DNA from 2 places in the Mesorhizobium sp. P3_A8 genome. Region 2 is predicted to be linked to the other one. Evidence: riboswitches for the same ligand, from Rfam matches in the RefSeq annotation. Region 2 holds a riboswitch; the other holds the start of a gene.

Region 1 (4,359 bases), on a different contig from region 2:
CCGTCATGTGGGGAACCGGGCTCAGTTCCTGCTCGATGATGGCGATCCCCGAGGCCAGCGCGTCGGCGGGGCTGGTGAATTCGACATCCTTGCCGCGACGGCGGATTGAGCCGGCATCGCGTTTTTGGATGCCCATCAGGATCTTCAGAAAGGTCGACTTGCCGGCGCCATTGCCGCCGCAGAGCGCGTGAACCGTGCCGGCGCGAAGCTGAAAGCGACCGTCGCGCAAGGCGGCGACGCCACCAAAGGACTTCTTCAGCCCTTCCACTTCGAGCAACAGCTCCACCATCGTCCTCCCATGACTTCGGCCATCCCTGTCGGATGCCGATCGGCACGTGATCTCCCGCCCAAATGCCGATGCTGACAATAGTCAAGTTGCAATCGACAAATGTCAAGTGATGCGCGAACTTTAAAATTTGGAAGCCGGAGGCGATGTGCGGGATTTCAAAAACCCTTGAGAAAACAAATGATTATCGCGGCCGCCCCAATTCGTCGCTTGCTCGACAAGGGACGGCGTTCACGGAATTGTTCCGCCGATGATTCACGGGGGAAGGGCCAGAAGGACCAAACCGCAAGCCACGCTGCGGCTCGTGCGGGACGGTCGGTTTAACGGAGAAGACTCTGCCGAAAACAGGTGGAGGGGCACGGCGCCACGGTGACGTCGTCCCATGTCCAGGACAGGCAACAAGGTCTAGCCTTCAGCGTAGGCGCCTGCCTCGTCGTCTCATCTGGTGCCGCCTTGCCACGCGGCATGGCGTTCGTCGTCGGAGCGGCCGAGGACCATGCCGCGCTAAGCCGCCCCGATATTGTCTACGCTTCGATTTCGAGAGCCGACAACGGCTTCGAGCAACAGGCGAGGATGAAGCCGTCATCGATTTCGTGATCGAGGATGCCGCCATTGTGGCTCATCTCGACGGCGCCGGAGACTTTCCTCACCTTGCAGGTTCCGCACAGGCCGAACTCGCAGGCCGCCGGAATCCGCACGCCCGAAGAGCGCGCGGTCTGCAGCACGGTCTGGCCGGCGACGCACTCCGCGTCGACGTCCGAAAGCGCGAAGCGGATCGGTGTTGCGGCTTCGACGGCAACGGCGACGCCGTCTTGCGTCGGTGCTGCGAACGGCGCCGGGACTTCCTCCACCGCGGGTGCGGCAAAGCTTTCCTGGTGGTACTTCGTCATGTCGAAGCCGGCGGCGTCCAGCATGCCGCGCACGGCGCGCATGAAGGGATCCGGACCGCAGCAGAAGATCTCGCGTTCACGGAAATCGGGCGCCAGCAGCGGCAGCCGGATGGCGTCGATGCGGCCCATATGGCCGTACCAGCCCTCGCGGCTCGACCGCTCCTCGATCATGAAGCCGAGCGATAGGCCCGGCATATGGCCGCCGAGCAGTTCGAGCTCCTTGCGGAAGATGATCTCTTCGGCGCGCCGCGCGCAGTTGACGAAGCCGACATCGGTCCATGGCGCGCAGTCATTCAGCCAGCGCAGCATCGACATCATCGGCGTCACGCCGGAGCCGGCCGAGATGAACAGATATTTGGCCGCCGGATGGCTGTGCAGCGAAAAGTCGCCCGCCGGCCCATAGGCCTTGACGTGCGAGCCGGGCTTCAGGTGATCGAACATCCAGCGCGTGCCGATGCTGCCTGCCTGCGCCTTCACCGTCACCGCGATCGAGAACGGCCGCGACGGCGAGGACGACAGCGTATAGGTGCGCATCAGCGGCCCGTCCGGTGTCGGCAGCTCCAGCGTCACGAACTGGCCCGGCTTGTAGCGGAACCAGGTCTGGTTGTCGGAGCGGAAGGTGAAGGTCCTGACGTCAGGCGCTTCGTCGCTGACGCCGATCACTTCCAGCACCTGCAGCCTGTCGTTCCAGGGCGCCATCTGGTCGAGATGGCGATAAAGGCCAAGATCCGTCATCGCGTTCATCCCTCAACCTCTCAAGCGACACTGCGCAGCGCCGGCCGGCCGCCATCGGCAAGGCGCGGACCGATGAAGCGGGCGTACCAGTCGACGAACTGGATCACGCCGCCCTCATGCAGCTCCGAATAGGGGCCGGGTTCATAGGCTGGCGACAGGATGCCGAAGGCGTTTTCCTCGACGATGCGGCGGTCCTGGTCGTTGGTCTCGGTCCAGACATGGGTGAGTTCGGCGAGATCGTAATCGACGCCCTCGACCGCATCCTTGTGGACCAGCCATTTGGTCGTCACCGCGGTTTCCGTGGCGCTGATCGGCAGCACGCGGAAGGTGACCGCATGGTCGATCAGGATATGATTCCAGGTCGTCGGGTAGTGATAGTGCATCAACGTGCCGATACGGTCGGCCGAGACGCTGTCGGACAGGTTCTTCTTCACCGCCCGCTTGCCGTTCATCGTGTAGCTGACTGCGTCACGCAGCAGCGGCGCGCGGGTGGCGCGGTACTGCCCGGCCGGGTCGATGCGGAACTTGCTCGGCAGGCCGGCTGCCTCGCATTTGGCCCAATGCGCCAGCATCTCCGGGTCGCTGTCGGCGCCTTGCACGCCGGTCACCGTCGGGGCTTCCGGGAAGGTCTTGCACAGCTCCGGGTGATTGCCGGCGCAATGGTAGCACTCGCGGTTGTTTTCCCAGACGAGCTTCCAGTTGCCCTTCTCGACGATCGTGCTCTCGAAGGCGATCTTTGCTTCGCCCAGGCGGTGCGGCTTGAGGTAGGGCTCGATCATCGCCCGCATCGGTGCGAAGTCGGCGGGCTCCTTGGCCAGGCAGATGAAGATGTAGCCGGCCACGCTCTCGCAGGCGACCGGCTTCAGGCCGAACTGGCTCTTGTCGAAGCCGTCGGCCATCTGGCGGGCAAACAGCAGCCTTCCGTCCAGCTCGTAGGTCCACTGGTGATAAGGGCAGACCAGCTTGGCGGCCATGCCCTTGTCGGTGTTGCAGACGCGGCTGCCGCGATGGCGGCAGGAATTGTGGAAGGCGTTGATCTCGCCCTGCTGATCGCGCACCAGCACGACCGGATAGTCGCCGATCTGTACGGTGATGAAGCTGCCGGGCTTCGGCAGTTCGCAATCATGGCCGATGAACAGCCAGTCGCGATACCAGATCAGCTCCATGTCCAGTTTGAAGAAATCGGGATCCGTGTAGAAGGGCTGCTCGAGCGAGAATCCGTCCCTGCGGCTGTTCAAGAGCCTCAGCATGTCGTTGCGCGTATCCATGTCCTGTCCTCTTCGTTCAAGGACTGAACTGGTGGTGATTGAGGAAGGATCGGGCGCAGGCCGGCGAAAGCCGGGCATGCACCATCCGCCTCTTGACCGCCCACCGCGATCAGTCGAGTCTAGAAATCTCGGGCTGGTTTCCGGGCTCTGGAGTTGTCCTTGCGGACCATCGCGACACCTTCCCAGGCTTTCGCCCAGTGGTCTCCCGTTGCGACTTGAACTCCACCACCGTTGCGGGGGCAGCGCCGGATTCTGACCGGCTTCCCAATTCTCCGCTCCATCGTCACGAAGCGGCACCTGAGATGTCATGATCTAATCACGACAGCGCTTGCGACATCGGCATGAAAGCGACATCGCATCCATGTGGCGCGACACGCATGCGCAATGATCGGTCAAGGACCGTGGTCACGGAAATCATCGTGGTGCCGGCTGTGCCGGCTATCAAAATCGACCCGAAACGGGGGCAAAAAGGGTTAACGGTTTCGAAAAGTGACTATTAGCACATTCTAAAATCGAACCGAACGGTTCGTTTCTGTTGACGGTGCGTGCAGGACGGTGTGAACGCTGAGCCTCCGATACAGTTGGTGATCGCAGTGCTGGTTTCAACTAACTTTTTGATATCAATAGGAAAAATGTTCGATCAAGAGGGCCTTGGTACAATTTCAAGTGGTGGATACTTGGTCCACACGGAACAACTTCGTGATTGGAAACGGCCAGCTGGCTTTCCCACATCGGGGCTGTCCGAACGACGCGATTTTAATCCCAAGACACGCCGCTAGACGGACGGAAAAAAATACTGGAGTACCCAAAATGAAAAAGATTGTTCTCACTGCCGCCGCCCTTCTGGCCATTTCCGGCAGCGCCTTCGCTGGTAGCGACAACTACGGTTCGAATGCCTCCCCGGCAGCTGCTGCTGTCGACAGCTCGCACACCGCTTCGATCAAGAAGTCGGAACCGGCTGCTCAGACGCCTGTCCAGGGTGCTGACCACAACCTCTTCGGCAACCACTAACAGCCGATCCCGGCCAACGGCGGGGTTTTTGTCCGCCGCTCTGGCCGACCTTAAGAAATTCAGGAGACTAACATGAACAAGTTCATCATTGCTGCCGTCGCCGTCCTGGCCATCTCCGGCAGCGCCTTTGCCGGCAGCGACAACTACGGCTCCAATGGCGCCAACCAGC
Region 2 (4,359 bases):
GAACATCAGCGAGCCGCTGCGCGCCCAGGTGATCAGCGCCTCGGTCGAGGTGACCAGAAAACCCTTGTCGGCAAGCTCGTTGTTGATTTCGAGGAAGAAGGGATCGTCCTCCCCCACCGGCTTGCCGGTGTTGGGATCGATGATGCCCTTCGGCTTCGGCGCGACGAGGGTGCCTGAACTGTCGTTCAATCCCATTCCAGCGCTCCTTTTTTCCATTCATAGGCAAAGCCGATGGTCAGCACTGCCAAAAACACCATCATCGACCAGAAGCCGAGCATGCCGATCTTCGAGAAGGATACCGCCCAGGGAAACAGAAAGGCCACTTCCAGGTCGAAGATGATGAACAGGATCGACACCAGGTAGAAACGGATGTCGAATTTCATGCGGGCGTCGTCGAACGAGTTGAAACCGCACTCGTACGCGGAAAGCTTTTCGGGATCGGGATTGCGGTAAGCCACCAGGAACGGTGCGGCCAGCAGCGCCAGGCCGACGACCAGTGCCACGCCGATGAACAGGACGATGGGCAGGTACGAACTGAGGAGTGCGTTCATGCAGCGGTTTCCGTTGGCGCCAATCCACTTTGATTACAGCACCGGACCTTAATGCGGAAGCGTGACAGTTTAACCGCTGAACCGTTTTAAGGGGCCTATGCTGCAACGCGGCGAGGGTTAGCGCAGCACTTCCAGCGAAGCAAGTCAAACCTTGTTCAAAACGCAGTGCTGGACGGCATATCCGAAGAAACTGGTCCGATCCGCTCTTGTTTGATTTCCTTCACTTTTTACTCCACTTTTCTCTCCTGACAGGGTTGCCGCCAAAACCCTGCTAGCATGAGCTGGAATCACCCGTCAGAACCTCGGTTCAACAAGCCCTCAGAGTCCGCCGAATGAAGGAAAAGATCTCGCTCGCCACCGCCCGGCGCATCGCGCTCGCCGCTCAAGGGTTTCTTGATCCGCGCCCAAATGGCACACCCGACCGCCGCCACTTCGCCCGTGTGCTCTCCCGCACCGGCCTGCTGCAGATCGATTCCGTCAGCGCGGTGGTGCGCGCGCATTATATGCCGCTCTATTCGCGCCTTGGCCCCTACCCGCTCGCTCTGCTCGACAATGCTGCGGTGACGCGCAAGCGCACGGTCTTCGAATACTGGGCGCATGAGGCGTCGTTCCTGCCGGTCGAGACCTATCCGCTGATGCGTTGGCGCATGCAGCGCGCCGAGCAAGGCGACGAAATGTATCTGGGATTGGCCAAATGGGGCCGCGAGCACGCCGCCTATATAGAAGAGATCTACCGCGCGGTCGCCGAGCGCGGCCCGATCGCTGCTTCAGCACTCGAAGGTCAGAAGGGCTCGGGCGGCTGGTGGGGCTGGAGCCATGCCAAGCACGCCTTCGAATGGCTGTTCTGGGCCGGGCGCATTACGACGGCGCACCGCCGTGGCTTCGAACGCTTCTACGACCTGCCGGAGCGCGTGCTGCCGCAGGCGATCCTCGATCTGCCGGTGCCGGCCGCCGAGGACGCGCATCGCGAATTGCTGCGCATTTCCGCCCGCGCCCACGGCATCGCGACATCAAGCGACCTGCGCGACTATTTCCGGCTGTCGCCAGCCGACATGAAGGGGCGGCTGGAGGAACTGGTCGAGACCGGCGAGTTGGTGCCGGTGCGTGTCGAAGGCTGGGACAAGCCGGCTTACCTTCACAGGGACGCCCGTTTGCCCCGAAAAATCGAGGCCCGCGCCTTGCTGGCGCCGTTCGATCCTGTTGTCTTCGAGCGGTCGCGCTCGGAGCGGCTGTTCGATTTCCACTACCGCATCGAGATCTACACACCGGCCGAAAAGCGGCAATACGGCTACTACGTCCTGCCCTTCCTGCTCGGCGACCGGATCGTGGCACGCGTCGACCTCAAGGCAGACCGGCCGGCCAGCGTCCTGCGCGTCCATGCCGCCTACTCCGAGCCCGGCGCACCGCCTGAAACAGCGGCAGAACTCTTCGAGGAACTGAAGCAGATGCAGGGCTGGCTCGGGCTCGAGCGCATGGAAGTGACGCCGGCCGGCGATTTGGGGCCGGCGCTGGCCGACATGGCGGTGTCGTAAGCTCGCGTTGACACCGCTACCCGCAAAAGCCTAAATCCGGTTCAGACGGTCCCTTGCCCGCAACGGCAAGGGCTAAGAGGGAATGCGGTGCGGGATTTCGATCTCAAATCCGCGGCTGTCCCCGCAACTGTAAGCGAAGAGCCAAGGCCGAAAGCCACTGGGAGGTTCCCGGGAAGGCGGCTACCGAAGGCGATGACTCGCGAGCCAGGAGACCTGCCGTCTGCGACAGAAGAATCCGATCGCCCGGCGGGTTTCCGGGCAAGGAGCCCGGTTTTTGGACCAGAACAGCAGTTTTTCGGCTGGCACAGCGGATATTCCGTCCGCCAACAGTGATGCTTTGGCCGGCGTCACCATCATTGTCTGCGCCTCCTGCCGCGATGAGACCGGCTCGGATGCCCATCCGCGTGCCGGCGAACTTTTGGCTGAGGACACGCGCCGTGCAGCGTCTGACGACCATATCCGCGTGCGCACGGTCGAATGCCTCGGCAATTGCAAGCGTCGGCTCAGCGCCGCCATCCTGCGCGACGGCTGCTGGAGCTATGTGTTTGGCGACCTGACCCTGACCAGTGGCGCCGACCTCGTCACCGGCGCAAAGCTCTTCGCCACGTCAACGGACGGCCTCATCCCATGGCGCGGCCGGCCCGATTCGCTCAAGCGCGGCCTCGTGGCCCGCATTCCACCCCTCGACATGCTGAAGGACTAACCATGACCGCTTCCGTCTCCCGTGTTCCCTGCACTGTCGTCACCGGCTTCCTTGGCGCCGGCAAGACGACGCTGGTCCGCCATCTCCTGGAAAACGCCGGCGGCAAGCGCATCGCCATCATCGTCAACGAGTTCGGCGATATCGGTATCGACGGCGAGATTTTGAAAGGCTGCGGCATCGACACGTGCCCGGAAGAAAACATCGTCGAACTGGCCAATGGCTGCATCTGCTGCACCGTCGCCGACGATTTCGTGCCGGCGCTCGACAAGATCCTGTCGCTGACGCCGAAGGTCGACCATATCCTGATCGAGACCTCGGGCCTCGCTCTGCCCAAGCCGCTGGTCCAGGCTTTCCAGTGGCCGACGGTGAAGAGCCGTGTGACCGTCGACGGCGTCATTGCGGTTGTCGATGGCCCGGCGCTTGCCGAAGGCCGCGTCGCCAACGACATGGACGCCTTGCAGGCGCAGCGCGCCGGGGATGACAGCCTCGACCATGACGACCCGGTCGAGGAGGTGTTCGAGGACCAGATCGCCTGCGCCGACCTGATCATCCTGTCGAAGAGCGACCTGATGGACGCCGCCGGCTCGGCCCGCGCCAATGCCATCATTGGCGAACACTCCGCCCGAGCCGTGAAGATCGTGCCGACGTCGTATGGCAAGGTCGACCCCTCGGTGCTGCTCGGCCTCGGGCTCGCCGTCGAGGACGACATCGAAAACCGCAAGTCCCATCATGACGGCGCGTTCGACCACGAGCATGACGACTTCGACACCTTCATCGTCGACATTGCCTCGATCGCCAATCCGGACGAGCTGGCCAAGCGCGTCGCCACCGCCGCCGAACAGGAAAACGTGCTGCGCGTGAAAGGCTTCGTCGAGGTCGGCGGCAAACCGATGCGGCTTTTGCTGCAGGCCGTCGGCCCGCGCGTCAATCATTACTACGACCGCGCTTGGACCGCTGAGGATGACCGCCGCTCGCGCCTCGTCGTCATCGGCCTCAAGGGGCTGAACCGCCCGGCAATCGAGCGTATACTCGCCGGCTGATCTCGGACACGGGCCGCGATGCACATCCTCACCACGACCTCCGCCTCGCTCGACGATCTCGCCGAGCCGGTCGATCTGCGGCAGACGCCGGCGGATATCGTGGCCCTGTCCTTCACCGACAGCGACCTTGCCGGCCTTGCGGCAGCGTGGAAAGCGGATGCCGACCGCCTGCCCTCGATGCGGCTGGCCGCACTTCGCGACCTGCGCCATCCCATGTCCGTTGACCTCTGGGTCGACAGCGTCGCCCGCCACGCCAAGATCATCCTGGTGCGCATCCTCGGCGGCTACGACTGGTGGCGCTATGGCTGCGACCAGCTTGCCGCGACCGCCCGCGAACACGGGATTAAACTCGCGCTGCTTCCAGGTGAAAGCCACGACGAGGATATCAGGCTGATCGAAGCCTCGACGCTGCCACGCGAGGAATTGGATAGCCTGCTCGGCTATTTCCGCGAGGGCGGCCCGGCCAATATGAGCGCACTGGTGCAGCGGCTGGCGGGGCTGGCGGGACGGGAAGCAGCTGTCACCGAGCCGGT

Evidence for each region. A riboswitch is a leader RNA that binds a small molecule or an ion and turns the genes downstream of it on or off. The one in region 2 is predicted to bind cobalamin.
Region 1: another riboswitch for cobalamin. It lies ahead of AC1DX4_RS01300 (aromatic ring-hydroxylating oxygenase subunit alpha); the one in region 2 lies ahead of AC1DX4_RS20805 (DUF1636 family protein).

Annotation. Positions count from the first base shown of each region.
Region 1 is NZ_JBFUGI010000001.1:290,908-295,266, reverse strand. It holds gene AC1DX4_RS01310 (sugar ABC transporter ATP-binding protein) at 1-286, opposite strand, end outside; gene AC1DX4_RS01305 (FAD-binding oxidoreductase) at 811-1,911, opposite strand; gene AC1DX4_RS01300 (aromatic ring-hydroxylating oxygenase subunit alpha) at 1,932-3,179, opposite strand; cobalamin riboswitch at 3,294-3,495, opposite strand; gene AC1DX4_RS01295 (DUF680 domain-containing protein) at 3,990-4,190, shown strand; gene AC1DX4_RS01290 (DUF680 domain-containing protein) at 4,263-4,359, shown strand, end outside.
Region 2 is NZ_JBFUGI010000008.1:297,109-301,467, reverse strand. It holds gene AC1DX4_RS20820 (NuoB/complex I 20 kDa subunit family protein) at 1-195, opposite strand, end outside; gene AC1DX4_RS20815 (NADH-quinone oxidoreductase subunit A) at 186-551, opposite strand; gene AC1DX4_RS20810 (winged helix-turn-helix domain-containing protein) at 884-2,083, shown strand; cobalamin riboswitch at 2,113-2,318, shown strand; gene AC1DX4_RS20805 (DUF1636 family protein) at 2,358-2,786, shown strand; gene cobW (cobalamin biosynthesis protein CobW) at 2,789-3,826, shown strand; gene AC1DX4_RS20795 (cobaltochelatase subunit CobN) at 3,845-4,359, shown strand, end outside.